3 regions of the Psychrobacillus sp. Z16_25 genome follow, and region 2 is predicted to be linked to each of the others. Evidence: riboswitches for the same ligand, from Rfam matches in the RefSeq annotation. Region 2 holds a riboswitch; each other region holds the start of a gene.
What was found. Region 2 has a riboswitch for cobalamin ahead of AC1VU3_RS06535 (ABC transporter substrate-binding protein). Riboswitches for the same ligand answer to the same signal wherever they lie in the genome.
Positions count from the first base shown of each region.

Region 1 (11,020 bases), on a different contig from region 2:
TTTTAGGGATTGCTATTAATGAATAGGAAAGAAGATGACTCCTACACAGCAAAGGAGTCATCTTTTCATTTTTCTTATCGTACTTATTTCAAACAATGCATAGCAGCTTCTGCTTCATACCAGGGTACCTTGTATCCTGTACCTTTCGCACAAAAGATAGAGGTGGATGTATATTCAGGATCTGCATCCTTGTTATAGCTGATTTTTTCGATTACCTCGTTTGTATTATGGCAGATGTCATAGCCGCTAAATTGTAGGTTTAGTACTCCCTTGCCGTGTGTGTAAGATGCAAACGTTGTACTGTAATGCATAAAGGTAGCCACTGGTACCTTCCCCTTCACTACTACCTTGTCTCCTAATGTTTCCGGAGGCTCAAAAGTGCCATGAGCTAGTTGTATATCGGATAATACTTTTCCGATGAGATCTTGCTCCACTTTTATCTTAAAATCATAATAAGGCTCTAAAAGTATATTTTTCGCTTTTTCTAAGCCTTGCCGTAGTGCCCGATAAGATGCCTCTCGAAAGTCTCCACCTGATGTGTGCTCATTATGCCCGCGCCCTGTTAACAAGGTAATCTTCACATCTGTTAAAGCAGAGCCTGTTAGTATGCCATGGTGATCTTTTTCGAGTAAATGATGTTTCACGAGGTTCTGATTACCAATTGATAAATCATTAGCATGACAGACATTATGAAAGCTAACGCCACTTCCACGAGGTGTTGGTTCTATGAGTAGATGGACCTCCGCATAATGCTTTAACGGCTCGAAATGCCCATAGCCCTTTACTGGCTCCTCAATCGTTTCTTTATAGAGTATTTTAGGCTCTCCAAAAGTTACATCTAAGGAAAAGCGTTCCTTCATAATTTGGATTAGTACCTCTAGTTGTATGGTGCCCATGACATGCACGTGAATTTCTTGAAAATGCTCCTCCCAGACAACAGATAGGGAAGGATCCTCTGCGTCTAACATCTTAGAATACTGCAATACATCCTTAACTGAGATGGTAGGATCAAATTCTACCTTCGATTTCAAGGTCGGAATTAATTCGAAGGAGACTTTTTCCTCCTGACTACCAATGATTTCTCCGATAGCTGCATTGCTTAATCCGATTATCCCAATAAGCTCACCGGCCACTGCCTGATCTACTGTCTTAAATTTGTTTCCATTATAAGTGCGCAGCTGGGTTACTTTTTCAGATGACTCTCTGTATGTTAATACATCTCTAACTCTTAATTTTCCCCTAAGAATTTTTAAAAAAGTGATTCGACTACCAGTGTCGTCATGCCGAATTTTATACACTCTCCCTACAAACTCTTCCTCCGAGGAATAGCTTGTTATTGTCAGTTTATCTAGAGAGGCTAAGAATTCTAGTACACCAATATCCTTTAAAGCGGAGCCGCTTGCACAAGGGAACACCTCACCTTGCTGAATCATCCTTTGAAAGGCATTTGTCCAGAGTTGCTGATCAAAACCACTTTCCATATAAACGTCTAATAGTTCTTCATCTCTCTCTGCAATGAATTCAATAAGCTCCTCCGTATACAGATCATCAATCTTGCATACTTCAGAGGAAAGACTTTCTTGTATTTCTTTGAAAACTTGATCTGGGTCTGTATCTATATAGTCTGTTTTATTAATAAAAAAGAAGGTAGGCACCTGGTGCTTTCTAAGAAGCTGCCATACTGTTTCCGTATGCCCCTCTACTCCATCTACTGCACTGATAAGAATGATTGCGTAATCCATCGCCTGTATCGCTCGCTCCATCTCAGGAGAGAAGTCGACGTGTCCAGGAGTATCTATTAAAAAATACGTAGAATTGTTATAGGTAAAAGTTGCTTGATCGGCGAAAATCGTAATCCCACGATTCTTTTCAATAGAATGTGTATCTAGAAAGGAATCCTGGTGATCAACTCGCCCTCTTTGTCTAATTGTCTTTGTATGAAATAGTAACTGTTCTGAAAAGGTTGTTTTTCCTGCGTCAACATGCGCAAGAATGCCAATTGTTTTATACAAAAAATCACCTCTGTTCTATCTCTTCATTATAGCAAATGAAGGTAGAAGAGAGGTGAACCCTTAAGAGAAGCTCTTTAATGTATTCATTTTTACTTTTTTTCTTTTTCTCCAAAGAAGCCCAATGCTTGGGTAGAATAGAAATACTAGAAGGAACAGAACACCAACCATGCCCGCCATCATCCCTGCAATGGAAGTATTCCAGAGCTTCGCAACATAATAGCCTGATATGGCCGCAGTTACTCCAAAGATCATACTCCAAGTAATCATTCCGCGGACACTTTTACTGATTAAATAAGCAGTCGCTGCAGGTCCGATTAACATGGCTACTACTAGCACTGCCCCTACACTATCAAAAGCAGAAACTGTTGTTAACGAAACAAGGGTCATATAAGCATAGTGCATGACGATTATTGGAAGCCCAATTGACATCGCAAAGACAGGATCAAAGGTAGTCACTTTTAGTTCCTTATAAAATAGGAACAAAAATAAGATATTTAGCGCCAAAACAAATAGGAGCATCCAAACTGCTTTTGGCATTTCAAAGCCAAAGAGACTCCATGTATCCCATGGAACAAATGCTATTTCTCCCATTAGAACATGCTCTACATCTAAGTGAACATTTCCTGCGAACAAGGTGATGAATAAAACACCAAGAGCAAATAGAGAGGTAAAGACTACCCCGATTGCGGCATCCTCCTGTAAACCGCCTGTTTGGAGCAATTGTACAAGATAGGTGGTAAGTACCCCTGCAATTGCAGCCCCTACTAGCATCCAGAAGCCATTTAATGATTGAGTCACCATAAAGGCAACAACAATGCCAAAAAGCACGGTATGACTAATAGCATCAGCAATCATAGCTGTTTTTCTCAATATGAGATATACGCCTGTCATCCCGCAGGTAATGCCAACCAAGGAGCCGGTAAGTAGGACCCAAAACTCATTCATGGCTAGTCACCTCTATCGCATGCTTTCTTTGCTTGAAGGCAAGCTTCTTTCTATATTTAGATATAAGCCCTCGATTCGGGGCAAAGAAATAAGATAAGAGAAAGAGAGATGCTGCACAAAGCACAATAATAGGACCAGTGGATAAGCCAGTTTTCAAAGAGCTTACAAACGTACCAAAGGCTCCTGACAGACCACCAAAAAAAGCACTTGTTACAAGAATCACACCTAGATGATTAGACCAAAATCTGGCTGCAGCAGCAGGGATGATAAGCATAGCGGCCATCAAAATAACCCCTACTGCTTGAATTCCGGTAACAATAGTGAGAACGGTAAGAGCAGTCAAGATACTTCTTAGACGTTCAACGGGCATTCCAATCCCCTTTGCAAAGACTGGATCAAATATCATGAGCTTCCATTCCTTAAAGAATAAAAGACACATGCTAATAATTAATAAAGCACTTCCTGAAAGCCAGATGAGATCAGTCTTTGCCATAGTTGCCGCTTTTCCAAAAATAAAATCGTTTAATCCACTTTGGTTTCCGGTGCTGCTTTGGTTAACGATGGTGATAAGCACAATACCAATCCCAAAAAACACAGATAATACTAGACCGATTGCGGCATCTGCTTTTATCTTAGAATATTGGATAATCCATTGGATTACGTAAACAGATAGAGTGGCAGTAATAGCAGCTCCAAGCATGAGAAGCGGTAAATCCTTCGATTGGAACAATAAAAAAGATAAAGCAATTCCAGGCAACGCTGCATGAGCTGCAGCATCTCCCACCAGGCTTTGTTTTTGAAGAAAAGCAAAGGTCCCATTAAGACCAGCAGCAATACCTAATAAAATTGTACCTACTAAAACCCAGAGTAAGTTTCCTGTTATCACGGACATTCACCTCTCTCACTTGATGATGCTTTCTTTTGTCTGTTCCATAAAAAATAACTTTCCTCCGTATGCTTCCTGTAATTTATCCTTTGTAAAGGTTGTTTCAGTAGGTCCAGAAGCTGTTAAAGTTTGGTTTAATAAAATAATCCAATCAAAATACTCAGGAGCTGTTTGTAAGTCATGATGGACGACAAAAACAGATTTTCCTTGAGCTTTAAGTTGTTTCAGAATTTGTATAATGGTTCTTTCTGTAGCAGCATCTACACCGACAAACGGTTCATCCATAAAATATACTTCTGCTTCCTGTGCCAATGCTCTAGCCAGAAAGACACGCTGCTGCTGCCCCCCGGATAGCTGACCAATAGAACGGTTAGCATATGCCTCCATTCCAACTGCTCGTAGGCTCTCGAGGGCAATTTGTTTATCCTTTGCAGACGGTCTTCTCATTATTCCGACATGACCATACCGTCCCATTAGAACCACATCTATAGCGTTTGTTGGGAAATCCCAATCTACTGCATTTCTTTGGGGGACATAACCGACTTTGCAATCTTTAGGGCGAAGTGGCTTTCCAAGTATGCTCACCTCACCGGTTTTATTAGGGAGCTGGTTTAAAATAGCTTTTAACATCGTAGACTTACCTGCTCCATTAGGGCCAATAATTCCGGTTATTTTTCCAGCAGGAACTTCGACACTTATATCCTTGAGTACTACCTTTTCCTCATAAGCAACGGACAAATGCTTTACCTGTAATGCATTCATGATGTCTTCACTCCTATTTTAGTGAATCTACAATGGTATTTACGTTATGCTTATACATTCCGATATAAGTGCCTTCCTCTGTTCCTTCAGGTCCCATAGCATCTGAATAAAGTTCTCCGCCAATTTTTATGGAGTGTCCTTTTTCTTTTGCACCTTCAATCACTGAGTTCATTGCTTTATCGGATACACTTGATTCTATAAAAACAGCCTTAATATTTTGGTCCACCAAGAAATCTACTACATTCTGAATATCTTTAATACCATATTCGGATTCCGTGCTAAGACCTTGTAGACCACGTACCTCAAGGCCATTGCTGTTTCCAAAGTAATTGAAAGCATCATGTGCAGTTACTAAGACGCGCTGGCTCTCTTGGATTTCGCTCATTCGTTCTTGTGTCCAGTCTTTTAAGCTATCTAGCTCTTTAAAGTAGGCAGCCTCATTGTTTTGAAAGTCCTCTTCATTGGTTTTTATTTCATTTACCAATGTTTTGGTGATTTCTTCAGTAGCAAGCTTCCATAACTGGATATCGAACCAAATATGTGGATCGAACTGACCTGGATAGTTTGGGTCTTCCAATAACTGGTCTTCGGGCAATGCTTCACCGATTGCCACTACTACCTTATCTTTTTTCATCTTCTCAAAGATTTCACTCATTTTGCCCTCTAACTCTAGACCATTATAAAAAATCATATCTGCATCCTCTAATAGCTGAATGTCTCCTTGTGTTGCTTTGTAAAGATGAGGGTCTACCCCAGGTCCCATAAGTGACTTAACCTCGACATGTTCTCCACCAATGTTTTTAACAGCATCTGCGACTTGACCTGTAGTGGCTACAATAAGAGGCTTATCTGAATCAGCTTCCCCTACATTTTCATTACCGTTACAACCTACAACAAAAAATACCGCAACAAACAATAACCAAAGTTTTTTCACAAACAACACTCCTTTTCTTTTATATTAATTTATTTCCCGGAGGAAACTTTTAAAACAAAAAAATTTTTATTTCGTTATAACTATATTATTTCCTAAAGGAAACTTTTGTTCATAAGGTTAACACTAATTGTTCGACTTGTCAAAATAATCTATGTAGGTGGATGAAAAAAGGTGAACAAAACATCGCAATTTGGAAAAGAACTAGATGTAGCCTGACTTTAAGATTGGAAGAGAAGGAAGAGGGATGAAATGGATAAAAAAAGTAGACGTACTTTCTAGCTGACTAATAAAGCATACTGCCAAATTTTTAATCCCTGCAACACAATATACAAAATATTTTGATTATAATAAAGTTAGAAATAAAAATAGAAAAAGGGAGTGGAGCTGTGGAAGTATTAGTAGATAGAGTAAAGGACATTATTAAGCCTTCAAGAGGAACATGGGGAATTATTCTAGAAAATCTAGTCACCGGAGAAAAATGGGAGCTAAATAGCGAGGAGCTTTTTTATGCAGCAAGTGTAATCAAGGTACCAATTATGGCTTCCGTTTTTACGAAAGAAGAGAAAGGGAGTTTTTCATTAGATGACCCTTTCGTTTTGCGTAAGGAGGATTTAGTAGGAGGCTCGGGAGTTCTTCAACACCTAACACCAGGTACTTCCTTGCCAATACGAGATTTGGTCACGCTGATGATTATCCAAAGTGACAATTCTGCTACTAATATGTTGATTGACCTAATAGGAAAGGAAGCGGTTGTCTCTTTTATGAAGGAAGCTGGAATGGAGCTTAGCACGTTCTATAACAAGCTCATGATGAACAACCCAAATCCAAAAGGATATAACATGATAACTGCCGCTGATATTGCGATACTGCTAAAGAAAATAGCTAGGAAAGAGCTAGTGAGCGAGAAAGCCAGTGAGGAAATGCTACGTATTATGAAGAAACAGCAAATCCAAGACTGTCTACCGCAAATGTTTCCATCACCGTACTCCAATTATAATAATGGCCGCCCAGCTTGGAAAATGGCGCATAAAACAGGATGGGTTCCTGGAACAAGACATGATGTAGGAGTTTTATATGTAGGAGATAACCAGCTGGCGATAACGGTCTTATCGAAGGAAGAGGATGATCTTGTATCTAAAGCCATTTTAACTGAGATAGGAGCAGCTGCTTACGAATATCTAGCAAATAAAAGCTGAAGAAGGTGTAGTAACTACCAAGTTAAACGAAGAAAGCACTCACATCACAAGATAGTGGGTGCTTTCCATTTACTAAATCTTCATCTCAGCATCTTCTGTTTTTGATTCTCCAATTAGCTCATAAAGAACCTCCTGATAGGCATTCTGTAATTGAATAAGATTTGCTTCCTTTGTTAGCTCCTCAGAGTTTTGAATATCCTGTGCTAAGGAACTAAGTATCTTCTCTAAAGTAATCGAAGCATTCGTGACAGTGTTATAGAGTAGCACCTGCTTGAACTGCTCTTTGTATTCCTCTTTTGACATCCTACTTTCTCCTTTCCAATAAAGTGAAACTTTGATTGGTGGGGGTTTCTTTCATCCCCCGCCATTCATTAGTTGAACCAATCGGGCTTTTAGGGACAGTTGGTCTCCCACTTAGCTGTCTCATTTCTTTCGCCATCTTGAAGTGGGAGTCTTACTGTCCCTTAATGCGGGATAAAAAAAATCTTCCCCTTTAAAGAGGAAGATGTTCGTGAATAAGAATACGGCAACATATAAAACCATTTGGATAGGAAAGAATAGACTTCTTCCAAATCCATCTGTGAGTATACGGTTTGTCGTACCATGAATCCTTCAAGCAATAGCTTGACGATCACTGAACACCCCCTATCCGCGTAGGTTTTTGGTGTGTACTAAAATTAGGCAGGTCTCCTGGCTTATGGTCATTGCTTTACTTTCCCTTCCCATTACAAGTAACAGTGGTTAAAAGCTTGCTCCCATTTACAGTTGCGGGACAGCGTCGGATTCTCACCGAACTTCCCTTTTAAGTTCTTCTCTCGAAGAGCACCTAATTCTACACAATATGAAATTACATTCTTACTATATCATACGTTCGTTACTTTGTTATTTTAAATCGTGAAGTATGGACCGAGCTGCTTCTCTCCCTGAGAATAGGCAGCCTCCTAAAAAGGTGCCCTCTAGTGCTCGGTAGCCATGCATTCCTCCGCCACCAAAACCTGTTAGCTCACCTGCAGCATATAATCCGGGAATTTGCTTTCCGTCTTTATTTAACACATGACCCCCTAAATCCGTCTGTAGGCCGCCTAATGTTTTACGAGTCAGGATGTTCAAACGAACAGCAATCAACGGTCCTTGTTTCGGGTCTAATATTTTGTGGGGTGCTGCCACTCGAATAAGCTTATCACCAATATAATTACGTGCTCCTCTTAAGGCGGTTATTTGAAGGTCTTTCGTAAACTTGTTATCCATTTCTCGATCTCTTGCTACAATCTGTCTATGGACATCCTCATATGTTAGTAGAGTGTTTCCGACAAGTGAGTTCATTCCTGCCACAAGGTCCTTTAGATTATCTGCTACTATAAAATCCTCGCCCTTCTCCATAAATGCTTTAACAGGAGCTGTTGGACCTGGAAGAATACGCTTTAACACTTCCTTCACGCTTTTTTCTGTCAAATCAGGGTTTTGCTCTGAACCAGATAAAGCAAATTCTTTTTCGATAATCTTTGCTGTAAGAATGAACCACGAATAATCATAGCCGGTATCTTGAATTGCTTTTAAGGTACCCAATGTGTCAAAGCCAGGAAAGTTGGGGGCAGGGAATCTGTTCCCTTCTGCATCTAACCAAATAGAAGAGGGACCGGGGAGAATTCGAATGCCGTGATTTTCCCAAATAGGATTCCAGTTTTTAATCCCTTCCGTGTAATGCCACATTCGATCTTTATTCACCCAGCGTGCCCCGGCCCTTTCGCTTATCTCAAACATTCTGCCATCGACATATGCAGGTACGCCAGCAATCATATTTTTAGGAGGGGTACCTAACCAGGACGGCCAGTTTTGACGAACGAGCTCTAAGTTAGCACCGATTCCACCAGTAGTTAGGACGACTGCTCGAGCATTGAATTGAAAAGAGTCTATTACCTTTCGAGAGCTGGCTTCTCCTCTTTTCGCATCAGAGGGTTCAAGGACTGAGCCTTTAATCCCTATTACTCTCCCCTTATCTACAATTAATTCATCTACACGGTGCCTTGATTTATAGGTTACAAGTCCGGTTTCCATTCCCTTTCTTACGATTGCCTCAAAAGGCTGGACAACCCCGGGTCCTGTTCCCCAAACAATATGGAATCTAGGGACTGAGTTTCCATGCCCCTCCGCTAAATACCCTCCTCGCTCTGCCCATCCCACTACAGGGAAGAAGCGAATTCCTAGGCCATGTAGCCATTCTCTCTTTTCTCCAGCAGCAAATCTTACATAAGCTTCGGCCCATTTCTTTGCCCAATATTCTTCTTCATTGTCTTCGTCAAAGCCAGCAGTCCCTAACCAGTCCTGCCAAGCAAGGTCATAAGAATCCTTTATACCAACTCTTCTTTGTTCAGGTGAATCTACTAGAAACAGTCCTCCGAAAGACCACCAGGCTTGCCCACCAAGGGAGCTTTCAGGTTCTTGATCTACCAATAATACATGCTTACCTTCTCTAACCAATTCAGCAGTAGCTACTAATCCAGCAAGACCAGCACCTACTACAATTGTTTCCCCATTCATTTTCCCAACCCCTTAAATTGGATAAAAATTCTGAATACATATCCATTATATTTCTTTTCTGGGAGAATAACTATGAGATTAGTAAGTCAGGCGTCCAAAGGTTAAGCGTGCTATAATAAGAGTATTAATGGAGGGAATATATTGGATACAAATATTCGAGAGTCTAGTTATATATATACATATGGATATAAAGATGGGGAACGCGCTCTATGTCAACTAGAGATGCGCTCTTTTTTTGGATTTGATACAGAACAAAAAATACTAAAGAGCAGTATTGCCATTGATCCTTCTAGAAGTCCGTTTATGAAGGGGCGGCTAGATGTACTGATAGAGGCTGATACAATAGAAGAAATTATTCAAGGAGCATCCAGGTATGGCAGTGAGGAGAAAACGAATAAAGTGATTTTCCTGAAAATTAATGATTTGCAGGGAGATGCGATTATTCGGAATGCCGACAGATTAGCCATTGTGCGTGCAATAGGCAGTGAGCTTCAAGGTAAATTTGATCTTCATCAACCACAACAGGTATTTGCTGTAGTTCCTTACCAGAGCCGGTGGTATTTTGGAGAATACAAGAAGAACGAGGCGATTTGGCTAGCTCATATGGAGAGACCTAGGGGTTATTCAACAGCTTTAAGCACGAAAGTGGCACGAGCAGTTGCAAATATTGCAGTACCACATCCAGCTGGAATAAAAGCAATCGATCCTTGTTGTGGAATAGGAACTGTTCTAATAGAAGCTCTTTCCATGGGAATTGATATAGTAGGAAGCGATATTAATCCACTTGTTTGTATAGGTGCGAGAGAGAATTTAGCTCATTTTAATCTAACGGGAGAGGTAACAAAACGTTCTATTGCAGAAATAGAAGAACACTACCATGTTGCCATCATTGATCTACCGTATAATTTATGGACTCATTCATCTTGGGAAGAGCAATTATTCTTATTAGAGCATGCAAGGAGAATCGCTGACAGGGTAGTTGTAGTGACAATAGAGTCTATGGATGAGCGACTTGAATCGGTTGGTCTACAAATAATAGATCGCTGTGAAACGCAAAAGCAACAGTTTATACGTGAAATATTACTATGTGAATAAAGGAGCAAAACGATGAAAGATATATCTGTAGGATCACTATTAGAAGTAATTGGTCAATTATTTTCCGATGAAATATCTATAGCTGTTACTGATCAGGAACAATATATTTATTATCGACCGAGTAAACGTATCGATTTAAAGATAACCCCTGGAGACCCAATTAAGGAAGGAACCCTGGCACATAAGGCTGTGCATGGAAAGCAGAAAGTCTCTGAGTTTATTGATCGAGGAGTTTTTGGAGTTCCATACCATGGAATGGCAGTCCCATTTCAACAGGATGGGGAGATAGGGGGGAGTGTGTTGGCGATATATCCAGCGTTTACCGAGGGAAAATCAGTTATTACGGTAAGAACGCAGGATGGCTGGGTCCCAATTCCGTTTCAGGACGTCATGTACTTGGAGGCGAAGGAGCGTAAGACAACTATTGTGACAAAGGATTTAACCGGCAGCCATAATAGCTCCTTACAAGATTTTGAATATAAACTTCCGAGAGATACCTTTATACGCTGTCATCGTTCCTATATTGTAAATGTCCATCATATTCAAGAGATCTATCCGGATACGCACTCTACCTTTGTATTAGCAATGAAAAATGGAGAAAAGATTTCTGTGAGTCAATCCTACTCTCGTTATTTTAGAAAGTTGTTGGGAT
Region 1 is NZ_JBXEOV010000005.1:84,731-95,750, forward strand. It holds gene AC1VU3_RS07475 (GTP-binding protein) at 84-2,012, opposite strand; gene AC1VU3_RS07480 (metal ABC transporter permease) at 2,073-2,957, opposite strand; gene AC1VU3_RS07485 (metal ABC transporter permease) at 2,950-3,849, opposite strand; gene AC1VU3_RS07490 (metal ABC transporter ATP-binding protein) at 3,859-4,605, opposite strand; gene AC1VU3_RS07495 (metal ABC transporter solute-binding protein, Zn/Mn family) at 4,619-5,539, opposite strand; gene AC1VU3_RS07500 (serine hydrolase) at 5,926-6,735, shown strand; gene AC1VU3_RS07505 (hypothetical protein) at 6,808-7,038, opposite strand; cobalamin riboswitch at 7,399-7,580, opposite strand; gene AC1VU3_RS07510 (FAD-binding dehydrogenase) at 7,618-9,273, opposite strand; gene AC1VU3_RS07515 (TRM11 family SAM-dependent methyltransferase) at 9,415-10,368, shown strand; gene AC1VU3_RS07520 (LytTR family DNA-binding domain-containing protein) at 10,381-11,020, shown strand, end outside.
Region 1: it holds a riboswitch for cobalamin, as region 2 does, so the genes downstream of both, AC1VU3_RS07505 (hypothetical protein) here and AC1VU3_RS06535 (ABC transporter substrate-binding protein) in region 2, are expected to answer to the same signal.

Region 2 (11,020 bases):
ACATATTCTGGAAATATTTTAATGTGCTCCTTCGAAATAAAACGTTGCTTTGATTCCTCTTTCACATCAGGTAAAAGTGTAATTTGAGGCTTAGGCTTTTCCGGATGAGGAGTGGTACTAATTCTCGCTTTATAGACATCCTCTACAATCGCTTTCTTTATTACCTCTTGCGGGTGTCCAATTACCTTTATTTCCCCTCGGTCCATTAAAATCAGTCGATCACAATATAAGGAGGCAAGATTGATATCGTGAAAGATGCTGACAACTGTCAGTTCATTTTCAATTGCTTGTGTTTTGATCGTATCCAACAGCTGTTTTTGATGTGCAATATCTAGATGGTTTGTAGGCTCGTCTAATAATAAAATAGGGGCTTGTTGAGCTAAGGCCTGGGCTACAAATACTCTTTGCTGCTCTCCACCCGACATTAATTCTAAGAGCTGGTGCTCATATTCCTCAATGCCAGTTAGTCGCATTGCCTTCTTTACCGCCTGCTCATCCTCTTCTGACCAGGTAGAAAACCAGCTGCTTTGGTGCGGATAGCGACCCAAAGCAACGGTTTCCCTCACTTTATGTGAAAAAGACTGGTTGTGCAGCTGTGGAAGCACCGCTAGTTTTTTGGCAAGTTCCTTAGATGAATAAGAAAGTAAAGGTTTATTATCAACAATTACCTCTCCTTCCTTTGCAGGTAATATTCTACTCATAAGCTTGAGAAGCGTTGATTTCCCGCTTCCGTTAGGACCTAGAATGCCTAGCATTTCTCCTTTTTCCACCTGAAAGGAAACATTATGCACGACTATTTTCTGATCATAGCCACCAGATAGATTATTTATTTTCAGCATATCAGATGCTCCCTCTCTTTCGTTGTCGGAAGAAAATAAAAGCAAAGACCGGAGCACCGATAAAGGCTGTGATTACTCCAATTGGTAGCTCTGCTGGTGAAATGATAGTACGTGAAACTAGGTCACAAATGATTAACAGCGTAGCTCCATTCAAAAAGCTCAGTGGTAGCACATGTCTATTATCAGAGCCAAACAGCTGCCGAGTTATGTGTGGAACAACCAATCCCACAAATCCAATCGTGCCTGAAACAGCAACCGCTCCACCAGTCAGCATAGAACCACCAATTAACACCATCAGCTTCCTCTTTTTCACATCCACACCTAGGTGTAATGCTCGTTCTTCTCCAAATAGCATGGCATTTAACTCTCTTCTATTGAACCAAAGCAGTAAGGAACCTACAATCACAAAAGGCAAGGCTAGCTTTATATATTCCCAGCCTCTCATCGACACACTTCCCAATAACCAGCCGATAATTTGCCGAAGCTCTTCCCCGGTTAACGCAATCATTAAAGAAATAATGGATCCTAAGAAAGAGCTGAATATAATCCCGGTCAATATGATTGTCTCCATTTTCATGGAACGATCGACAAGCTTTGCAAACCCCATTACCAACAGCATTGTACAAAGAGCTCCTAGCATACTAAAAATCGGGAGAGTGAACCCACCTAGAAAGGGAACAGAAAGTCCAAAAAATAATGTAGCAACAGCTCCTACGGAAGCTCCCGATGAAACACCAAGTGTGTATGGATCTGCTAAGGGATTTTTTAATAGACTTTGGAAAGCAGCTCCAGCGATTGCCAAGGATGCTCCCACTAGGCCAGCCAGCAGTACCCTCGGCATTCTAATTTGCCATACAATATTAGCTGCTACCTCGTCGGATGTCGTATCCCACAGGGTACTAAATGGAACTTTGACAGAGCCGACTGATACACCAAGCCAAATTGCGATAAGTAGAGAAGCAATTGACAAGATGTAGCCAAGCCTTAATTTACTCACTAAAAGCCTCCGGATAAATCGCTCTCGCAACTTCTTCTAGACCATCTGCCAAGCGAGGACCTTGTCGGCTAGTTGTATCTTCATTTATTTGGACAATCGCATCATTTTTCACTGCTGTTATCGTATCAAATCCTGGTCTTGCTTTAATTTTCTCTTGAACTCCATCCACATAGCTGTATGCAACCAAAATGACATCTGGATTTCTTGTAATAATCTCTTCAGGGTCAATTTGGAACCAGCCCTCTTGATCCTCTACCACATTTTCTGCATTCACCATATTTAAAATTTCTTGCATAAACGTGTTGTTACCCGGCGTGTAGATTTCAGGTGCATCGGATGTTTCCACAAAAACGGTCTTCTTTGTCTCAACCTGTGAGACCTTGTCTGTTATATCTTGAACCTTGGCTTTCATCTCTTCGATTACTTTCTGTGCTTCTGGGAACTTTCCAGTAGCTCTACCAATTTGCTCAATGGTTGTATAGGTTTCATTGAAGTCCTCTGCATTTTGAACTACATAAACCTTCACTCCCGCATCACGTAGCTGTTGAAGTCCTGATTCAGCCATCCCTACAATGGATTCGTGTGCAAACACAATATCCGGAGTTAGAGAAAGAATTTTTTCGATATTGTATTCCATTCCACCGATTTTTTCTTTTTCCAATGCCTCTGGTGGGTAGCTTTCATATTCATTTACACCAACAATTTCTTCATTCAAGCCTAACGCAAAAAGAATCTCCGTGTTGCTTGGTATCATGGATATGATTTTCTCTGGAGCTTCCTCTAGGGTTATCTCTTGTCCGACAGCATCCGTTAGTGTCAGTGGGAACTCGGTATCAGATACCTCTACTTGTGTACCTTCCTCTTTTTCAACCTTTGTTTCTTCCTCCGATCCACATCCCACTAATAATAGCAGCGATGCAATCAGTACAAACCAAAACTTCTTCATTCTACATTCCTCCTATGTGCAATAAAAAAATCTCCCATCTGATGATGAGAGATAGATATAGGTATAAATCCGCTTGGACTAACATGAGCCGATCTACACCAAACCTATCCTCGTAGGCAATGGGTGTACATACATAAAGGCAGGTATCCTGGCTCGTGATTTCTCACTTACAGTGGCGGGACCGCGCTGGACTTTAACCAGCTTCCCTTTTAACCCAAGCGCTTACACTCGGGCACCTTTATGCAACATATGAATATGCCTTTATTATACTCTAATTCGATTCAATGTCGATATAAAAAAGAGGCTTTGGTATTTAACCAAAACCTCTTAAGGTGTTACATCTTCTCTGGAGCGGAAACTCCAAGTAATTTTAATGCATTTTCAATTGTTTGACGTGCAGACGTTACTAAAGCCAAACGCGCTTCTGATAGCTCTTTATTTTCTGGGTCTAACACTTTGTCTGCGTTATAGAAGCTGTGGAATGTTGCAGCAAGCTCTTGAATATAAGTTGCTACTCGGTGTGGTGCACGCATTTTCGCTGCATCAGCCACCACTCTCGGGAAGTCCCCGATTTTCTTCAATAGGTCTGTTTCTTTTTCACTTTGTAATAAAGAAAGAGATGCTGTTGAAGCTGCCATGCCTTTTTCTTCTGCAGCACGTAAGATAGAACAAATACGAGCATGTGCATATTGTGCATAGTATACAGGGTTTTCATTGGATTGAGATACCGCTAAGTCTAAGTCAAAGTCCATATGGGAATCGCCGGAACGCATACCGAAGAAATAACGAACAGCATCTAATCCAACCTCTTCTACTAGCTCACGCATTGTTACCGCTTTTCCTGTACGCTTACTCATTTTCATTTTTTCGCCGTCTTTATATAGCTGAACCATTTGGATAATGGAAACCTCTAGTTTTTCACGCTCGTATCCAAGCGCTTCGATTGCCGCCTTCATACGTGGGATATAGCCATGGTGGTCTGCTCCCCAAATATTGATTAGCTGGTCAAAGCCACGAACAATTTTGTCCTCATGGTATGCGATATCTGGTAATAAATAAGTGAAAGAGCCATCACTCTTAATTAACACACGGTCCTTGTCGTCTCCAAAGGTTGTAGAGCGGAACCAAGTTGCTCCCTCTTCCTCAAAAATATGACCATTCGCTTTTAATTTATCTAGTGCCACCTGAATTTTTCCATCCTCATAAAGAGAAGTTTCAGAGAACCAGTTATCGAAGTTCACACGGAAATCTGCTAAGTCCTTTTGAAGCTTCGCAAGCTCTACCTTTAAACCATGTGTACGGAATGCTTTATAGCGTTCTTCGTCTGACATATGGATAAACTTGTCGCCATGCTCTTTTGCAAGGTCGTTAGCAATATCAATAATATCCTGTCCGCGGTATCCATCCTCAGGCATTTCTTTTTCCATGCCTAGTGCTTCAAAGTAACGAACTTCTAAAGAAACAGCAAGGTTGTGGATTTGATTACCCGCATCATTAATATAATATTCACGCGACACATCATAGCCTGCGAAATCTAATACGTTACATAGAGAATCGCCAACAGCTGCTCCACGTGCGTGACCAAGGTGAAGGTCACCAGTTGGGTTAGCTGATACAAATTCCACTTGAACTTTCTCGTTTGCACCTGCTTTAGTACGACCGTAATTTTCTTTTTCTGCTAATACAGCCTTTACTACATCTTGTAGATAGTCCTTGCGAATGGTGATATTCATGAATCCTGGACCAGCGATGTCGATTTTCTCCATCATTGTTCCTGTCATGTCTAAGTTTTCTACGATTGCTTCTGCAATTTGACGTGGATTCTTTCTTGCTAGTTTTGTCAGTTGCATCGCTATGTTTGTCGCATAATCCCCATTTGCTTTATCCTTAGGTGTTTCTAAGTGGATTGCAGGAATTTGTTCTTCTGCTACTAACTCTGCCTTAACAATCGCTTTATGCAAAGCTTCCTTCATTGCTTGTTGTACTTGTTCTACCGCGTTCATTATTCCGCCTCCGAATATGTTAGTTGGATTAAGTATGTTCCTACTACTTCCTCTTGGACAATCAGTTCATATTCCACTTGAAATTGTCCTTCTGAGAAGGTAAGTTGTTTTGTATTTGTCATAATCATCATGGATCCGAATCCAGAGTCATAGCTGCCTGTTTGTGGCTCTCCTACTTGGAAAGGCAGTCGCATCTTTACTCCACCGCTTCGTAGAATTAATGCAGCTTCCTCATTTAGTTTGACAGTTGTACGGACATTTTTCTCATTTTGTAATTCTTCGTACACTAGGTAAGGCTGTCCACCTTTGATGGTAAGCTCTCCTGTTGTATGCAGTTCTATCGTTTCCTTTGGAATATCAGGATGCTGGATAGAGGATAAGAGATGTACGTTTACTGTTTTTTTGGTTGGTTGAGACATACAGTTCATCCTTTTAGAGCATTTATTTATCATATATATAACCTTCATATTATAGCTTATACGAAGCGTTTGTGCCAAGTTATGATTGGCATTGGGAGATAGTTTAGGGAAATCGATGAGTTAAATGATGTTTATAGGCTAATAAAGATTTACCTCTTCTAATCAAGTATATTTGACAAAGGGATATTCTTCTCTTCCCGTTGATGTTCGCTCTAGGCGGACGCTTTCCGTAGGGCCAACAGGATGTTGGTCAGGAAAACGTTGTCACACGACGTGACGCTCTTAGTTTTCCCTCCCGATAAGCCATCACCGAACGCTACCGCGTGCCGTTGCGATGTCTTATCTGTCCCACTCATCCTACCGGAGTCGCCGCCTGCTGCTACCATCAAGACTGTAGAGTATATGCTTTATTTCATCTAATATGTAAAAACAGCCACCTCCAGTTAGGAAGTGGCTGTCCTTGTTATTTAACTAACGCACCAGATAGTTCAAGTACATTCCTTCACAAGTTTTATCTTATTTCGTTAAAAGATATAGGCATCCGAGAAATGTAAGTCTTTATCTAAAAAGGCACTTTTTTATTTTCACTCTACAAAGCGTTCTTTACACTACTACCAAAGTACAATAATCGATATAAATGCTATGAACGCTAGTACTATATTAACAAATATATAAATATATTTTTTTCAAGTATAGATGCAATAATCGCAATAATAGCTCCTAAAACAGCTAAAGGAATTGTAAACATAAAATTCCCAGTAATAAATAAGCCATCAATATAGACTAAAACTGTCATAATAGCTGTAGCAATTGTCCACAAACTTGTATTTTTAAACATTATCTATTCCCTCTTTTTTGCAATTTTTCTCTTCACATTCATTATATTATAATAATAATATTGTTTCAAAAAAAAATTTACATATTACTGCTGTTAATAATTACTAAATGAGAGACTCGCTTTAAAAACATTTATTAATTATTCGATATGTTATATTCATATCCTTCTTCCGCTAACCTGCCGTTTCTCCAATAAAGAATTCAACAAAAAAGAGCATTAATCCTTTTTGGATCAACACCCTCACTATAACAACGACCATCCAAGAGAAGATTGAACGGTAGCCCATTGTCGGTACCAGTAAGCCTAAAACATACGGACCAAACCCTAAACCGATATCATATAAAATAAAGAATGTTGAAGTAGTTAATCCCATTCTTTTTTTTATTCTGCATATAAACTTTAGATAGATTTGATGCTAAAATCTTTAAATTCAAAGTCTCACTCCTATTAACTAATCTCGGCTTATCACTATCCCTGATTTATTCATTTTGTGCTAAGCCTCTTTTTATCCTAGCTATGTATTCTTCGGTTACTACCCTTCTACTTTTTTTATACATTCTATAAGTTAATCCGCTTTGTAGACGAAGAAATTATATCCATTTAATGGTATCGCAAGTTGATTTTCACTTATATCTTAAAGGTATCAAAATATACGAAAATAACCTAGCTGAAAAACAAAACCTGCATCTATGATTACCATGTAATCACGGATACAGGTCTTAATAATAATTTACTCTGCTTTTGTGCTTCCGCTAAACTTTGTTTAGCTCCGCAGTCACACCCTGTGTACATTTTCTACTTAAGGAAGCCTATGACCAGTTCCATTAAATTTACTATGCCGAGATGGTGGTGTGCTTCCGCTTCGCTCTGCTCAGCTCCGCAGAACTACTTGTTATATACATTCTACTTTACAAATCCCAGGATCATTTCGCGTAGAATTTTCGATGCTGTGTTCGTGGTTATGCTTCCGCTAAACTGCGTTTAGCTATGCAGTCACACTCAGCGTGTATTTTCTACTTCAGGATGCCTATGACCAATTCCCTTGAATTTTCTAAGCTGAGATGGTTGTGTGCCTCCGCTTCACTTCGTTCAGCTCCGCAGCGACATTCAGTATATACCGTTTATTTAATGAAACCTAAGATCATTTCTCTTAGAATCTTCGATGCGGTATTAACAGTCGTGCTTCCGCTTCACTTCGTTCAGCTCCGCAGAACTACTTGTTATATACATTCTACTTTACAAATCCCAGGATCATTTCCCTTAGTAACTTCGACGCGGTGTTCGCGGTTTGCTCCGATTGATCATAAATCGGGGCTACTTCTACTAGGTCGAAGCCTACTACATTTACGCCTGAGTTTGCGATTGCGTGGATGGAGGCTAGTAGCTCGCGGCTTGTGATGCCTCCGCAGTCTACTGTTCCGGTTCCTGGTGCATGTGCTGGGTCTAGGACGTCTATGTCAATGGTTACGTATACTGGGCGACCTGCTAGTGTCGGTAGTACTTTTTTTAATGGCTCTAATACTTCGAATTTAGCGATTTGCATGCCGTTTTCTTTTGCCCACTGGAATTCTTCTTTCATTCCAGAACGAATTCCAAAGGAGTAGACGTTTTTCGGTCCAATATGTTCAGCAATTTTACGGATTGGCGTAGAGTGAGAAAGTGGCTCTCCCTCGTAATCTACTCGTAGGTCCGTGTGCGCGTCCATATGAATGATTGCTAAATCCTCGTATTTTTCTGCAACTGCCTTCATTACTGGCCAAGATACTAAATGCTCCCCACCCATACCAACTGGGATTTTGTCGTCTTTCATTAGCTGACGGATATAGTCTTCGATTAGGTCCAAGCTTTTCGCTGCGTTGCCGAATGGCAATGGGATGTCCCCGGCGTCAAAGTAGTTTACGTCGTCTAGCTCTCTATCAAGATATGGGCTGTATTCTTCTAGACCAATAGACACTTCACGGATACGCTGTGGGCCGAAGCGTGAGCCTGGGCGATAGCTTACCGTCCAGTCCATTGGCATTCCGTAGATTACGGCTTTTGCTTCTTCATAGTTTTGTTTGCTTTTAATAAAGACATTGCCAGAGTATGCTTCGTCAAATCTCATCGCTTACTCACCTACTAAGTCTTTCACGAATTTTGGTAAAACGAAAGCAGCTTTGTGCAATTCTTTTGTGTAATATTTTGTATCAATATCAAAGAAATGCTCTTCCGGTACTTGTAAAGGATCATACTTTTTCGATCCAATGGTGAAGCACCATAGACCACTTGGGTAAGTTGGGATATTTGCTAAGTACATGTTTGTGATTGGGAAGATTTCCTTCACATCCTTTTGTACTTGGCGAATCAAGTCAGCCTTGAACCAAGGGTTGTCCGACTGCGCTACGAATATACCATCTTCCTTTAGAGCTTTGGAGATTCCAGCATAAAAGCCTTTGGTAAATAAATTTACTGCTGGTCCTACAGGTTCTGTAGAATCTACCATAATGACATCATACTCATTGTCTGACTCTGCAATATGCATGAAGCCGTCTCCGACCTTTACTTCTACACGTGGATTGTCTAATTCGCATGCAATTTCAGGTAGGTATTTCTTCGAGTATTCTATTACTTTCCCATCTATATCAACAAGAGTTGCTTTCTTTACTTTTGGGTGCTTCATGATTTCACGAATTACTCCCCCGTCTCCTCCACCGACAACTAATACGTTCTCTGGGTTTGGATGTGTAAATAACGGAACATGAGCAACCATTTCATGGTAAACGAATTCATCTTTTTGAGACGTCATTACCATTCCATCTAAAAAGAGCATATTCCCCCACTCTTCTGTTTCAGCCATTTCTAGTAATTGAAAATCAGTTTGTTCCGAATGAAGTGTACGTTTTACCTTCATCGTGATGCCAAAATTCTCGGTTTGTTTTTCTGTAAACCAAAATCCAGCCATTTATCTATCTCCTTTGCGTATTGATTTTATGTATTGTATCAAAAATAGGCAATACAAAGAAAGTATAGTGCTTTTTACCAAAAGTGCAATAGTTTTTTAATTTGCGTTTAATTTAAATCTATTGTTCTCATACTACTAAGAAATACCACATTTGAACGGGGAAGATGTAATGGGACGTAGAGAATACCGAAAAAAAGCTACCAGATCACGACGTTTTAAACGGTTCTTTCTATTATCTGTGGCAGCCATCTGTGCGGTGATTAGCGCCTTTGTCACCTTACGAATATATGCGCAAATTGAAGGTGCACCTCTTATTCAGGTGCCCATCTCCTCCGTATTTTTAGATAGCAATGGGAATGTGATAGGAGATCGTTTTCAAGACCAACGTCGTTATTGGGTCACATTAAATGACATTTCACCTTTTGTTGCTGAAGCAACAATCGCTGTAGAGGATAAAGACTTTTATGAGCATAACGGCTTTGATTATTCACGAATTGCTTCCGCACTTTTAAAGGATGTAAAGGCAGGAAAAAAAGTGGAGGGTGCCAGCACGATTACCCAGCAATATGCCCGCAATCTATTCCTGACTCACGAAAAAACGTGGACACGTAAGATAAATGAAGCGCTTTACGCCTATCGATTAGAGCTGTTTTACGAAAAAGAGGAGCTTTTAGAGGGGTATTTAAATACTGTTTACTTTGGACATGGGATGTATGGGATTGAGGCAGCTAGCCAATATTACTTCGGGAAAAATGCTAAATCTCTTACTCTAGCAGAGTCGGCACTTCTTATGGGAATTCCTAAGGGACCAACTTATTATTCGCCCATTGTGAATGAAGACAAGGCAAGAAATAGGCAGCAGCTCATTTTAAATTTGATGGAGGACCAGCAGTATATTACAAAAGAGCAGAAGGATCGAGCTGTAGAAGAGCAATACGTATTGAAAGCGGAAAATTCATCTTTGACAAAGAAAACTGCACCTTACTTCTTAGAAGAAGCTTGGAAGGAAGCAACTGAGATTGTAACATCCAACGGCCGAAGAATCGAAGAAGGCGGCTGGACCATTACTACTACTCTAAATTCCCATCATCAAAAAGTAGCTGAATCTACGATTGAGAAATGGATGCCTAAGGGAGAGCTACAAATAGGGTTTGTCAGTATGGAGCCTAAAACGGGTTACGTCACAGCCCTGGTTGGAGGAAGGAACTTTACGGAAAGTCCATATAATCGAGTAACCCAAGCAAAACGACAGCCTGGATCCACTATCAAGCCATTGTTGTTTGCGACAGCTCTAGAAAATGGGTTCTCTCCACTGACTTTTTTCACAAGCGAGAAAACAATTTTCACGTATGATAATGGACGCCAAGAATATGAGCCTAAAAACGTAAATGGAGAATTTGCTAATCACCCCATATCGATGGCACAAGCGATGGCTATCTCTGACAATATTTACGCTGTAAAAACCTTAGAGCAAATTGGTTATAAGCCATTTCAGCAGCTAGTTGATCGTTTTCACCTAAACATGAAGGTCCAGGATACTCCTGCAACGGCTCTAGGAACCTCGGAGATTTCCTTGTTAGAGATGACGAAAGCATATAACACGATTTCTGCAAACGGTGTTCTTCATGAGCCTACCTATATCTTAAAGATTACAGATAAGAACGGAAAAGTAATCTACAATAAAGAAAACAAAAAGAAGAAGGAAGAAAAAGTTCTCTTAGAATCTGATGCATTTATCTTATCTCACTTAATGACCGGGATGTTTGACCCAACCTTTAATGACTACTCCCCTGCAACAGGTGTGAGCATTCGGGCAAAGCTAACTCGACCTTATGCAGCCAAATCAGGTACGACTAATACCGATCAGTATCTAATTGGATATTCTCCACAGTTAACTGCCGGAGTATGGAACGGATATGATCAAGGGAAGCAGGTTAGTGATGCACAGGCCAAGCAAGTGACCAAGCAGGTATGGGTAGAATTCATGGAATTAGCTCATCAAGGGCTACCAGTAGAACCATTCATAGCACCCAAGGG
Region 2 is NZ_JBXEOV010000004.1:149,288-160,307, forward strand. It holds gene AC1VU3_RS06525 (adenosylcobinamide amidohydrolase) at 1-839, opposite strand, end outside; gene AC1VU3_RS06530 (FecCD family ABC transporter permease) at 841-1,812, opposite strand; gene AC1VU3_RS06535 (ABC transporter substrate-binding protein) at 1,829-2,782, opposite strand; cobalamin riboswitch at 2,904-3,037, opposite strand; gene argS (arginine--tRNA ligase) at 3,118-4,785, opposite strand; gene AC1VU3_RS06545 (YwiB family protein) at 4,785-5,204, opposite strand; gene AC1VU3_RS06550 (hypothetical protein) at 5,860-6,042, opposite strand; gene AC1VU3_RS06555 (hypothetical protein) at 6,215-6,415, opposite strand; gene speB (agmatinase) at 7,274-8,146, opposite strand; gene speE (spermidine synthase) at 8,150-8,983, opposite strand; gene AC1VU3_RS06570 (transglycosylase domain-containing protein) at 9,153-11,020, shown strand, end outside.

Region 3 (11,020 bases), on a different contig from region 2:
TCTATCAGAATGGTTAATCTTAGAATAAAAGAAAGGGGATGACTTCGAAATGTTCGAGTTCATCCCCTTTTCTTAAGGGTTTCCATTTCATTGATCAAGAGGTCCAGCTTTCTTTGGATATCATCTAGTTGCTTAGCTGAAATTGAACTATTGTTCTTTTCTTTCTTAGAAGAAGTGGAAGAGTTTCTTTGCTCGTTTTCTTTTAGCTCAGAAATAACGATGGCGTCTGCGAAATTTTGAACAATAAAACCTAAAGTAACCAGAATAGAACCTAAGAAGCCGACGGTGACTCCTAAGCTAACGGTCCCCTGCTCTTGAGCATTGTTTCTAGCTGCTTGGTTTGCTTTGCTGCGTGGCATTTTTCATAATCACCCTTTATACACTTTTTAATACTATATGTCAGAGGGCGCAGATTCGTTATTTCTTATTTTGTACAAGCTGGTGCTCGAATGCATAGATGACAGCCTGAGTTCGATCATTCACCTCGAGCTTCGATAAGATATTACTTACATGTGTTTTGGCAGTCTTCAATGCGATAAATAGGGTATCCGCTAGTTCTTGGTTTGTTTTCCCTTCAGTCATCAACAAAAGGACTTCTAACTCTCGATCCGTCAGCTCCTCATGTAGAGCTCGGTTAGAACCTTTTCTCATCCGCTGCATCATTTTATCGGTAACCTCAGGCTCTAGTACTGCACTCCCAGTTAACGTTTTACGGATAGAATCAGCAATATGAGAGGCTTTGGAGGTTTTCAATAAATAGCTTATCGCACCAGCCTCCAAGGCAGGATATACCTTGTCGTCATCGATGAAGCTAGTAACAACCATCACTTTAGCTTCCGGCCATTTGGATACGATTTCCTTCGTAGCCTCTGCACCGTTCATTATAGGCATGACCATGTCCATCAAAATGATGTCTGGCTTATGTAAAAGAGCCAGGTCGACTGCCTCCCGTCCGTTCGTAGCCTCCGCTACTACCTCCATATCAGGCTGTGATTGAAGGTAGGCTGCTACCCCAATTCGCACCATTTCGTGATCATCCGCTAATAGTATTCGGATCATTGCTTGCTTCCTCCTCGCTAACTGATAGGCTATTTACCTCTGTGGAAATAGGAATTTTTACTTCGACAATCGTGCCTTGAGAAGGGACGGAAACAACCTTACACGTACCTCCTATTTCAACCGCTCGCTCTCGTACACTTTGTATGCCATAGGAGCCATTTTTTCCTTCTCCTGTCTCGAACCCAACCCCGTTATCTTGTACTCGGAAGATGGCTAGGTTATCTCGCTCTACAAAAAGCACATCCAGCTCTGTCGCTTTCGCATGGCGTAGCGTATTGGATAAGGTTTCTTGTGCGATGCGGAATAAATGATCCTCTGCGCCTTTTGAAAGAGGAACCTCCTCGAGCCGATAGCGGATGGTAAAGAGAACCTTTGCCTGAAGCTCCTGTAACAATTCCTCCAGCCCTTCTTTTAATGTTTTATTGTGAAGGGCAGCTGGACGTAAGTGAAGCAGTAATGCTCGCATTTCGAGCTGGGCCTGCTGGACAATCTTTTCGGTCTGCATGAGTGTCTTCGGGGCCTCACCGCTTTTTGCCTCCTCCATCTCTACCATCGTGGAAAGAAGCATAGAAGCAGCAAATAGCTGCTGCGATACCGAATCATGGAGCTCTCTGGCAAGACGCTGGCGTTCCTGTATAATTTGCTCTTGTATTATTTTTTCTTGCGCTTCTGCTTTTTCGTCAGTAATTCTCTGTAACGTTTTTCGCTGAGTAAGGATAAGGGTCTCGAGTTCTTTTGCTGTCACATGCATTCTCTTTGAATACGTGATCCTTTTTTTCGGAGGTTTATACGTCTCCGGATGAATAAGGGGACGCAAGGTTGTTTCTATCCTTTTTTCCTGATTTCGTACCTTTTGAAGGGTGTTAAATGAAATAAGAAAGCTAATGATAGCAGTAATAATGATAATCCAAGCTCCAAAAGGCACCTCTGCATACGTGTCACGTAGAAGGGACCACCAGGCTTCTTCGTTTGGCCATCCCCATATAACATATAAGACCCCAATGATTAATAGAAGAAAATAAAGAAAAATAGAGATACCCTGTCCTAGAAAGATTTTCATTTTCTAATCACCTCGATATCCCCAATCCATGTGGAAACAATGATAACAAGATCGGATGTGTGTGTAACATCGTCCCTGTAACCATCTTTAAGTAAGACAGTATGGTTCCAAAGACGTTGTGGTCCTCGGCCGAGAAGGTTTGCTTCTCCGATTACGGTTGCATAATGTATTCTTACTGGAATTTCATAAGGAATATGAATAGTAACTTTCCCAAAGGATTGGCGGATTGAGATAAAAGAAGTGCCCTTTGGTAGTACGGTTTCTGTTACATCTATTAAAAAATCACCATAAAAGCTTTGGACGTGTATATCCTTCCATTCGTAAGCTTGAAAGGGGGTTGTTTGGGTGGAAAACAGCTTGTTTTGTATCACTTGATCTGGAATATCCTCATATAACTTTTCGGTAGGTCGTATAACGTCTGTAACAGGTTCATTTTTCCAGAGCTTATAAAGAAAATAGGAGATAATCCCGACAACGAAAATTCTTAGACTCCACATAGAGAGAATAGCGATGACTAATAGAATAAATCCTGTCCAAAATAAGCTTTTGGATTGCTTGCGGAGACTAAAGTACATGAGTCCGAGTCCGATTAATACCAAAATAATATTTCCATTTCCAAAAACAACTGCCTCTATAAAAACAAGAAAAACAAAACAAATGAGTAAGAATGCTAGCTTATTTGTCTGGTTGTCTCTCATATTTGTTTTCCTCCCTTCTAGACTTACAAGTGAAGGAGAAGGCATAAGCCTTCTCCAGTATCTACTAAATAGTTTACACAATTTCCTGCTTGGTTTGGTTGTTTTTTTCTAATATTTCTAGGCGCTGTTCCATAGAAGTAATTTCATGCTCTTTGTCTATCTTCTGACCAAGGCGTTCTATATAGCTTTCCATTTGATTGAACGTAGCAAAATTTTGTTGCTTTGATTCAGGGTGGAGCATACGATCCATTTGTTGATGAGCTCTTATTACATTTTCTTTCCCCATAAGCTGAAGCTGGCGGACTTTCATATCCTTGACCTTATGCTTCATTTCTTCATATTTGCGCTCTAGCTCAAAGAGCTCCTGTGTAGTCTGATGAATAGTGTTCTCTACTACCGCTGCGCGTTCCTTATAAGCTGACACCTCTGCTTCGGCGAAGGTGATCAAATCATCTTCTCCTGCAGTTCGTGCAAGCTCTGCTTGTTTCTGGCGTTTTTCGACCATTTGAATCGTTTCTGCTAACTCTTTTTCGAGCTCTGCTTTTAATTTTCCTTGTCTTTCTAACAATTTCCCTGTCTGCTCCGTTTGTTTTTCCGCTTCTCGGATGTATTGATTAAGCATTGCGATTGGGTTTTTCTCTTCTTTTTTGTCAAATAGTTTATGAAGATCTGCTTCTATACTATATTTTAGTCTTTGTAATAATGTTGCCATGTTCGTATCCTCCTTTATTTGTATAAATCGTTCCATTGCTTTTCAAAGTTAACAAATGGATCATTTGTATCTAGCTGAGAAATAGAAGAGTGATTCTCTAGTTGCTTCCATTTTTTCACGATGTAATAAAGTGCTCCAATTGCTATAATTCCAAGCAGGCCTGGAATATTAGAAACGGCTGATAATAAGCCGATGATACCAATTATTGCCCAGAAAACTTTTAATAGGGTGGTATTACTCTTTAGATAAAAGTGAGCCCCTGCTATCACAAATAAGCCGGAGATACCGAGACCTAGAATTGCTCCAAGTGTAGAAAGAGCCGTAATGCCTGCAATAATTCCTGCTACTACTAACCAGAATTTTTTCATGTGTATGTTCCTCCTCTCGTACTGTATCTAAAGCTTACCAGCTGTACGGTTTCTACTAAACGGGCTTAAAAAGGATTTTCTTCTCGGTCTAGAGGCGTAGAAGGAGGAAAAACAACATTTCTGTTATACTAATTGAAAAAGTTAAATAATGGAGATTACAAGGATGAAGAAAATCGGAGCTATAATATCTGTACTCGTTTTATATGGAGCAATTGTCTTTTATTTTGGTTGGAATGTATGGGCATGGCTGAATTCTTACTTCTCAGTGAATATTGTATTGTTTAGCTTTGCGTGGGGATTGATTGCATTTTCCATGGTTTTAGCAAGGCTGAACCATCAACTAAAATTCTTTCAAGTTATTGGTGCTTATTGGATGGCTATATTGCAGTATGGCCTGATTCTTATCCCGCTTGGTACAATAGCAGCCTTTTTGTTCCCTGAAAAAATCGGGACAATTGGCTGGGTTATTTTCCTACTATTCCTTTCTATCCTCCTGTATGGTTCCTATAAGGCCTATACACCGGTAGTAAGAAGGTTATCTATCACCATCCCTAAAAAGGAATCTACTATAGAAGAATTAAAGGTAGTGGTTGCATCTGATTTCCATCTTGGTTTATTATCCAATAAGGCACATTTACAAAGGTTTGTCCGAATATCAAATGAGGAACAGCCGGATTTAGTATTATTAGTAGGGGATCTAGTAGATGATGATCCTATCTGGTACGTAAAAAATGGCATGTCCGAAGTGATGAAACAGCTAACTTCCACGTATGGTATTTATGGAGTGCTAGGTAATCATGAATATTATGGAGGGAAAATCCCACAGCTAGTGGAAGAAATGAAGGGCTCCAATGTTCGAATGCTGTTAGATGAAACTATAGAAGTAGCAAAAGCGTTCTATTTAACAGGTAGAGAGGATCTAACGAACAAACACAGAAAGAGTTTAGAGGAGCTGAGTCCTGAAAACAGGAATCTCCCTTGGTTTGTCATGGACCACACACCTTCTAATTTACTGGTACCCGAAAAGGCAAATGTAGATCTTCATGTCTCAGGTCATACTCATTTAGGACAAATGTGGCCAAATCACTTATTTACGAAAAGGATTTTTGAGTTAGACTATGGATATAGAAAAAAAGGAGCAATGCACGCAATCGTATCCTCCGGTTTCGGTTTTTGGGGACCACCAATTCGAATAGGGAGTCAGTCCGAAATTTGGTCGATACACATTATGTTTAAGAATGGAGAGTTTTAATGGAAGCATGGGTTACAGACTGGATGAACCAGTTTGGCTATTTTGGTGTTTTTATCTTAATTTTGTTAGAAAATGTTTTTCCTCCTATTCCATCTGAGGTCATCCTTACGTTGGGAGGATATATGACTGCAACTACTAGTATGACGAAGCTAGGGGTAATTATTGCTTCGACCCTAGGTTCTGTATTAGGAGCAACGCTTCTTTATGGATTAGGTCTTTTACTAGATGTAGAAAGATTAGAAAAGATTGTGAAGAAATACGGAAAGTTTCTTCGTTTAACAGTAAGTGATATTCATAAAGCGGATGCTTGGTTCGATAAATATGGACCTTGGGCAGTATTCTTTGGTAGATTGGTGCCACTGATTCGAAGCCTTATTTCGATTCCAGCCGGTATGTCTAATATGAAATTTTGGTTGTTCCTATTATTTACTACATTAGGAACGCTGATTTGGAATACGGTTCTTGTTTCAGTTGGAGCAGCAGTCGGAGAAAATTGGGAAGACATTGTAGCGTATATGGATATTTACTCAAATATCGCGTATACACTTATCGCAATCGGAGGAATTGCTTTCTTGTTTTGGTATTTTAAAAAACGTAACTAAGGAGATATTATGGAGATTCTAGAATTATTAAAAGCGTTAATCCTTGGCTTTGTGGAGGGAATGACGGAATTCGCACCGGTTTCTTCTACAGGGCATATGATTATTGTGGACGACATGTGGCTTCAAACAAAGGAATTTTTAGGTGAATATTCAGCGAATACATTTAAAATAGTTATTCAGCTAGGATCCATCCTAGCGGTAGTAGTCGTTTTCTGGAAACGATTATTAAGCTTAGTAGGCTTATATAAAATAAAGGATGTAGCGCCAGGAAGTCAGTTAAAGCTAACGCATGTAATTGTTGGGCTTATTCCAGCTGGAGTGCTTGGTGTGTTGTTCGAGGACTACATAGATGAGCATTTGTTTACAACAGAGACAGTACTAATTGGTTTAGTGCTAGGTGCCATCCTAATGATAGCTGCAGATAAGTTCGGTCCAAAGAATCCGAAAACAAATTCATTGGATAAAATTACTTATAAGCAGGCAATCCTCGTTGGGTTGATACAATGTCTATCTTTGTGGCCAGGTTTTTCAAGATCAGGCTCTACTATTTCGGGTGGGGTTCTATTGGGGATGAATCATAAGACTGCGGCAGACTTCACGTTTATCATGGCAGTGCCTATTATGGCAGGTGCTAGCTTCCTATCACTGGTGAAAAACTGGGAGTACATGGATTTAAATCATCTCTCGTTTTATATCGTAGGATTTGTAAGTGCATTTATCTTCGCTTTAATATCAATACGCTTCTTCTTGAAGCTGATTGATAAGATTAAGCTTACACCATTTGCAATCTATCGTATTGTTTTAGCGATTATCTTGGCGATTATTATTTTGTAAGTAAAAACGAAAGAGGCTTTGGAAATTATCCAAAGCCTTTTTATTTTGATGCCAAGTGCTTCCACGTAATTCCCCAAATGCTTGTCAGAGCAAAGAGAGGTGCTTGTGCTTTCTTATTCATTTACAAATGTATTATGGACACGCTTGGATACCATGAAATAGGCAATCCAAATAATGGACAAAACAAAGGAGGAAACACTGATAGAAGCTGACTCATTGTCCGTACTTACATTGTTAATGAGTATTGCATCAACGATATCCAATATCATACTAAGAATGAGATAGGAAATAATTGCTTTCGGGAAAAATTTTTTCTTTTTAAAGAAAATTATGATTAAATATATTGAAATAAACAATAAGAGAGCGTTACAAGCCATTTCGAAATAAATAGCTTTCTCAAAATGAGGGTGCACTTCTGGGGAGGTGACCACTTCTGTCCATTCACCAGAGTTGATTAATAAGAAAGATATGATAAAATATCCGACTGAAAATATTACAGTCAAAAACAAATATATGATAGGTAATAGCAGCCAACCTCTAATTCCTTTCGGTCCTTCCTCGTAATGCTCTTGCTCTTCTAATGGTTGAGTCATTTTATTCTTCCTCTCTCTAAATTTTCCAATATCACTTTCCATTATATTGTAAACATAAATATTCTATAAGGAAAGACTTTCTTCCTATGTACAAGTTTAAACACTATATGTTAGGGTTATTAAGTAAATAAAACACAATATATTGTACTGATAGATGATTAGGTACCATTACGGTTTAATAGGGAATTCGGTGAAAAGCCGAAGCTGTCCCCGCAACTGTAAGTGTGGACGACTGTTGAAAATGCCACTGCGATTTATTCGTGGGAAGGTCAACAGGAGGAAGAAGCACGAGCCAGTAGACCTGCCTAGTCGTCGAAAAAGCAACACTTTCTTCGGGGGTTGAGAGGTGGGAGCGAGGACTTTTATAAATATGTCTTTTTGTTTCCTACTTTTAAACGTAAGCACTGACTCGGCCGAAGAGGCTATGGTTAGTGCTTTTTTTGTTGCTCAAATAAAGGAGGAGTTCATATGACAACGTCAATAAAAACAGAAAAAGCAGTGCAGTTAGACAAATTATCCAAAGAATTTGGAAAAGAGAAGCTTACCCCACTCCTGACCTATCAGCAAAAGTGGCTAGCAAGACATGATGACGACCATAGCTGGGCTCGTGATATGTCTCTTCATGCACTCAGCCTACTAGACGAGCAAAGCCCTTACTGGACATTTGTCGCAGCTCGAATTTATCTTTGGGATATTTATGAGCAAGTAGCTGATAACCGTAGAACAAATGTTGAAAAAGTATATCTTGGTTTCCTGGAAAATGTTAGAAAATTAAGTAATCGAGGGATTTATGACAGAAACATAATGGAATCCTACTCCGACGAAGAACTACAAGAACTGGCGGAAGTAATTGTTCCGGAAAGAGATAATTTGTTTACTTATATTGGCCTCAAAACCTTGCTCGATAGATATGTAGCAAAGGATTTTAATAAAGCGATTGTAGAGTTGCCGCAAGAGCGCTGGCTGGTGATCGCAATGACTTTAATGAAAGAAGAAACAGAAAAGCGGCTAGAAAAGATTAAAGAAGCATATTGGGCAATGAGTAATCTCTATATGACTGTAGCTACACCTACTCTTTCGAATGCAGGAAAGCCCCATGGTCAGCTATCGAGCTGCTTTATCGATACAGTGGATGATAGCCTTCAAGGGATTTATGACAGTAATACGGACGTCGCTACTCTATCCAAATACGGTGGTGGAATAGGCGTCTATATGGGGAAAATTCGTAGCCGTGGCTCTTCTATACGAGGATTTATAGGAGCATCAAGCGGAGTATTACCTTGGATTAAACAATTAAACAATACAGCAGTCAGTGTGGACCAGCTAGGGCAGCGACAAGGAGCGGTAGCAGTATACCTGGATGTTTGGCATAAGGACATCTTTACGTTTTTAGATTTACGGCTAAATAACGGAGATGATCGCTTAAGAGCACATGATATTTTCACAGGTATTTGTCTACCTGATTTGTTTATGGAAAAAGTAGATGCGAGAGAGGATTGGCATTTATTTGACCCACATGAGGTTCGTACAGTAATGGGATATTCGTTAGAGGATTTTTATGATGAAAAGAGAGGGAGCGGCTCTTTTCGTGAAAAATATACAGAATGTGTAAATCATCCGGAGCTATCAAAAGAGACCGTACCTGCAATTGAGCTGATGAAACGAGTTATGCGCTCTCAATTAGAGACAGGCGTACCTTTTATGTTTTACCGAGATGAGGTGAATCGTCGAAACCCGAATAAGCATGAGGGGATGATTTATAGCAGTAATCTATGTACAGAAATCTTCCAAAATCAAAGCCCGACCATTTCTGAATCCATACAGCTAGACGGAGACACCATTGTTACTCGGAGACAGGCGGGAGATTTCGTTGTCTGTAACCTCTCCTCTATCAATTTAGGTCGTGCAGTGCCGGATCACGTGTTAGAGCGGCTAATTCCTATACAGGTGCGAATGCTTGATAATGTGATCGATTTAAACATGATCCCAGTTCCACAGGCGGAGCGTACAAATGCTAGGTACAGAGGGATTGGCTTAGGGACGTTTGGTTGGCACCATCTACTTGCGATTAATAGTATTCGCTGGGAATCGGATGAGGCGGTAGAATTTGCAGATAAGTTATATGAAAAAATAGCGTATCTAACCATTAAGGCTTCCATGGAGCTAGCAGAGGAAAAAGGGGCCTATCCTTTATTCCCGGGGTCTGATTGGCAAACTGGTGCCTATTTCGACCAGCGTGGCTATGAGGATGATAAATGGATGGAGTTAAAGAAGCAGGTGGCAACATGCGGAATGCGTAATGGCTATCTCATGGCTGTTGCTCCAAACTCGTCTACTTCTATACTAGCTGGCAGTACTGCGAGCATTGATCCTATCTTTCAAAAATTTTATTCGGAGGAAAAGAAGGACTATAAAATTCCGGTAACTGTTCCGGATTTAAATAATGAGACTACCTGGTTCTACAAATCGGCTTATTTTATTGACCAGCATTGGACAATTAAGCAAAACGCGGCGAGACTGCGACACATCGACCAAGGGGTGTCCTTGAATTTATACGTGCAAAACACCATCAAAGCGAAGGATTTACTGGCATTACATTTAGATGCTTGGAACAGTGGCCTAAAAACAACCTATTATGTACGATCTACATCCGTAGAACTAATAGAATGTGAGTCGTGTTCAAGCTAATGAAGGCACTAATTTCTTATCTTAGTTATAGCGGAAATACAGAGGAAATTGCGGAGCTGATACGGGGCGGATTAGAGACATTTGGCTATGAAACAGAAATGCGATTCATAGAGGATGAAACGACAATTGACTATGTAGATTATGACCTTCTATTCATCGGGACATTTACCTGGGGGCGGGGGAGTGTACCGGATGAGATAGTTCCTTTTATTCGACGAATCAAGGAAAATCCCACCAACCTATATGTGTTTGGTTCAGGAGATACACAGTTTGGTGGTGACGCCTTGTTTTGTCGTGCGGTCGATCTCATAAGAAATTATGTGGGCTGTGCGTATCCAGGCTTAAAAATAGAGCAATCACCTAGAGGTAGCCAAGAAGCACTCGTAAAAGAATGGCTGGAAGGAGTAATAATAGATGCAAAGAGCAAAAACATTAGAGCCTAGAAATCCAAATAAATCTACAGGGATATTTGGGGGACAATCCAGTGGGATATTGAACTGGAATGACATTGCTTACCCACATTGGTACAAGATTTATAAGAGATTATTAGGGAACTACTGGCAAGCTGATGAAATCAATATGTCGAATGATGTAAAGCAGTTTAGAAATCTCACGAAGGAGGAGCAGGAGGCCTATCTAAAAATAATTGGTCTGCTTGCGACGCTTGACGGTCCGCAAACAAGAACAGCATTGCTGTTGTCCTTGTATGCAACGGATTCTTCGGTTCAATCCATTCTGGCAGTCATCGCTCAGCAGGAAGCTGTACATAACGAAAGCTATTCCTATGTGCTATCATCTGTTGTTTCCTTAGATGAACAGAATCGCTCCTTTGAATTTGGAAGGACAGATGAGATTTTATTGAAACGAAATAAAAATATAGAAAAATATTACAATGAGTTTGTAGCAAACCCTACACTTGAAAATACGGTCAAAACAATGGTTTATACAACTCTACTAGAAGGCTTGTTCTTCTATTCCGGCTTTGCCTTCTTCTACAACCTTGCTCGTTACAATAAAATGGTCGGCACCTCTACGATGATCAGCTATATTAATAGAGATGAATTAGAGCATGGTCGTTTTATCACCGAGCTATTCAGGGCGACCCTGGGAGAAAACCCAGAGATTCATACAGACGAACTAATTAGCTGGGTATA
Region 3 is NZ_JBXEOV010000010.1:510-11,529, reverse strand. It holds gene AC1VU3_RS11445 (M1 family aminopeptidase) at 1-28, shown strand, start outside; gene AC1VU3_RS11440 (hypothetical protein) at 60-359, opposite strand; gene AC1VU3_RS11435 (response regulator transcription factor) at 418-1,059, opposite strand; gene AC1VU3_RS11430 (sensor histidine kinase) at 1,034-2,119, opposite strand; gene liaF (cell wall-active antibiotics response protein LiaF) at 2,116-2,817, opposite strand; gene AC1VU3_RS11420 (PspA/IM30 family protein) at 2,891-3,529, opposite strand; gene AC1VU3_RS11415 (lmo0954 family membrane protein) at 3,544-3,897, opposite strand; gene AC1VU3_RS11410 (metallophosphoesterase) at 4,061-5,149, shown strand; gene AC1VU3_RS11405 (DedA family protein) at 5,149-5,751, shown strand; gene AC1VU3_RS11400 (undecaprenyl-diphosphate phosphatase) at 5,761-6,585, shown strand; gene AC1VU3_RS11395 (DUF2569 domain-containing protein) at 6,699-7,178, opposite strand; cobalamin riboswitch at 7,322-7,501, shown strand; gene AC1VU3_RS11390 (ribonucleoside-diphosphate reductase subunit alpha) at 7,647-9,866, shown strand; gene AC1VU3_RS11385 (flavodoxin) at 9,854-10,309, shown strand; gene AC1VU3_RS11380 (ribonucleotide-diphosphate reductase subunit beta) at 10,281-11,020, shown strand, end outside.
Region 3: it holds a riboswitch for cobalamin, as region 2 does, so the genes downstream of both, AC1VU3_RS11390 (ribonucleoside-diphosphate reductase subunit alpha) here and AC1VU3_RS06535 (ABC transporter substrate-binding protein) in region 2, are expected to answer to the same signal.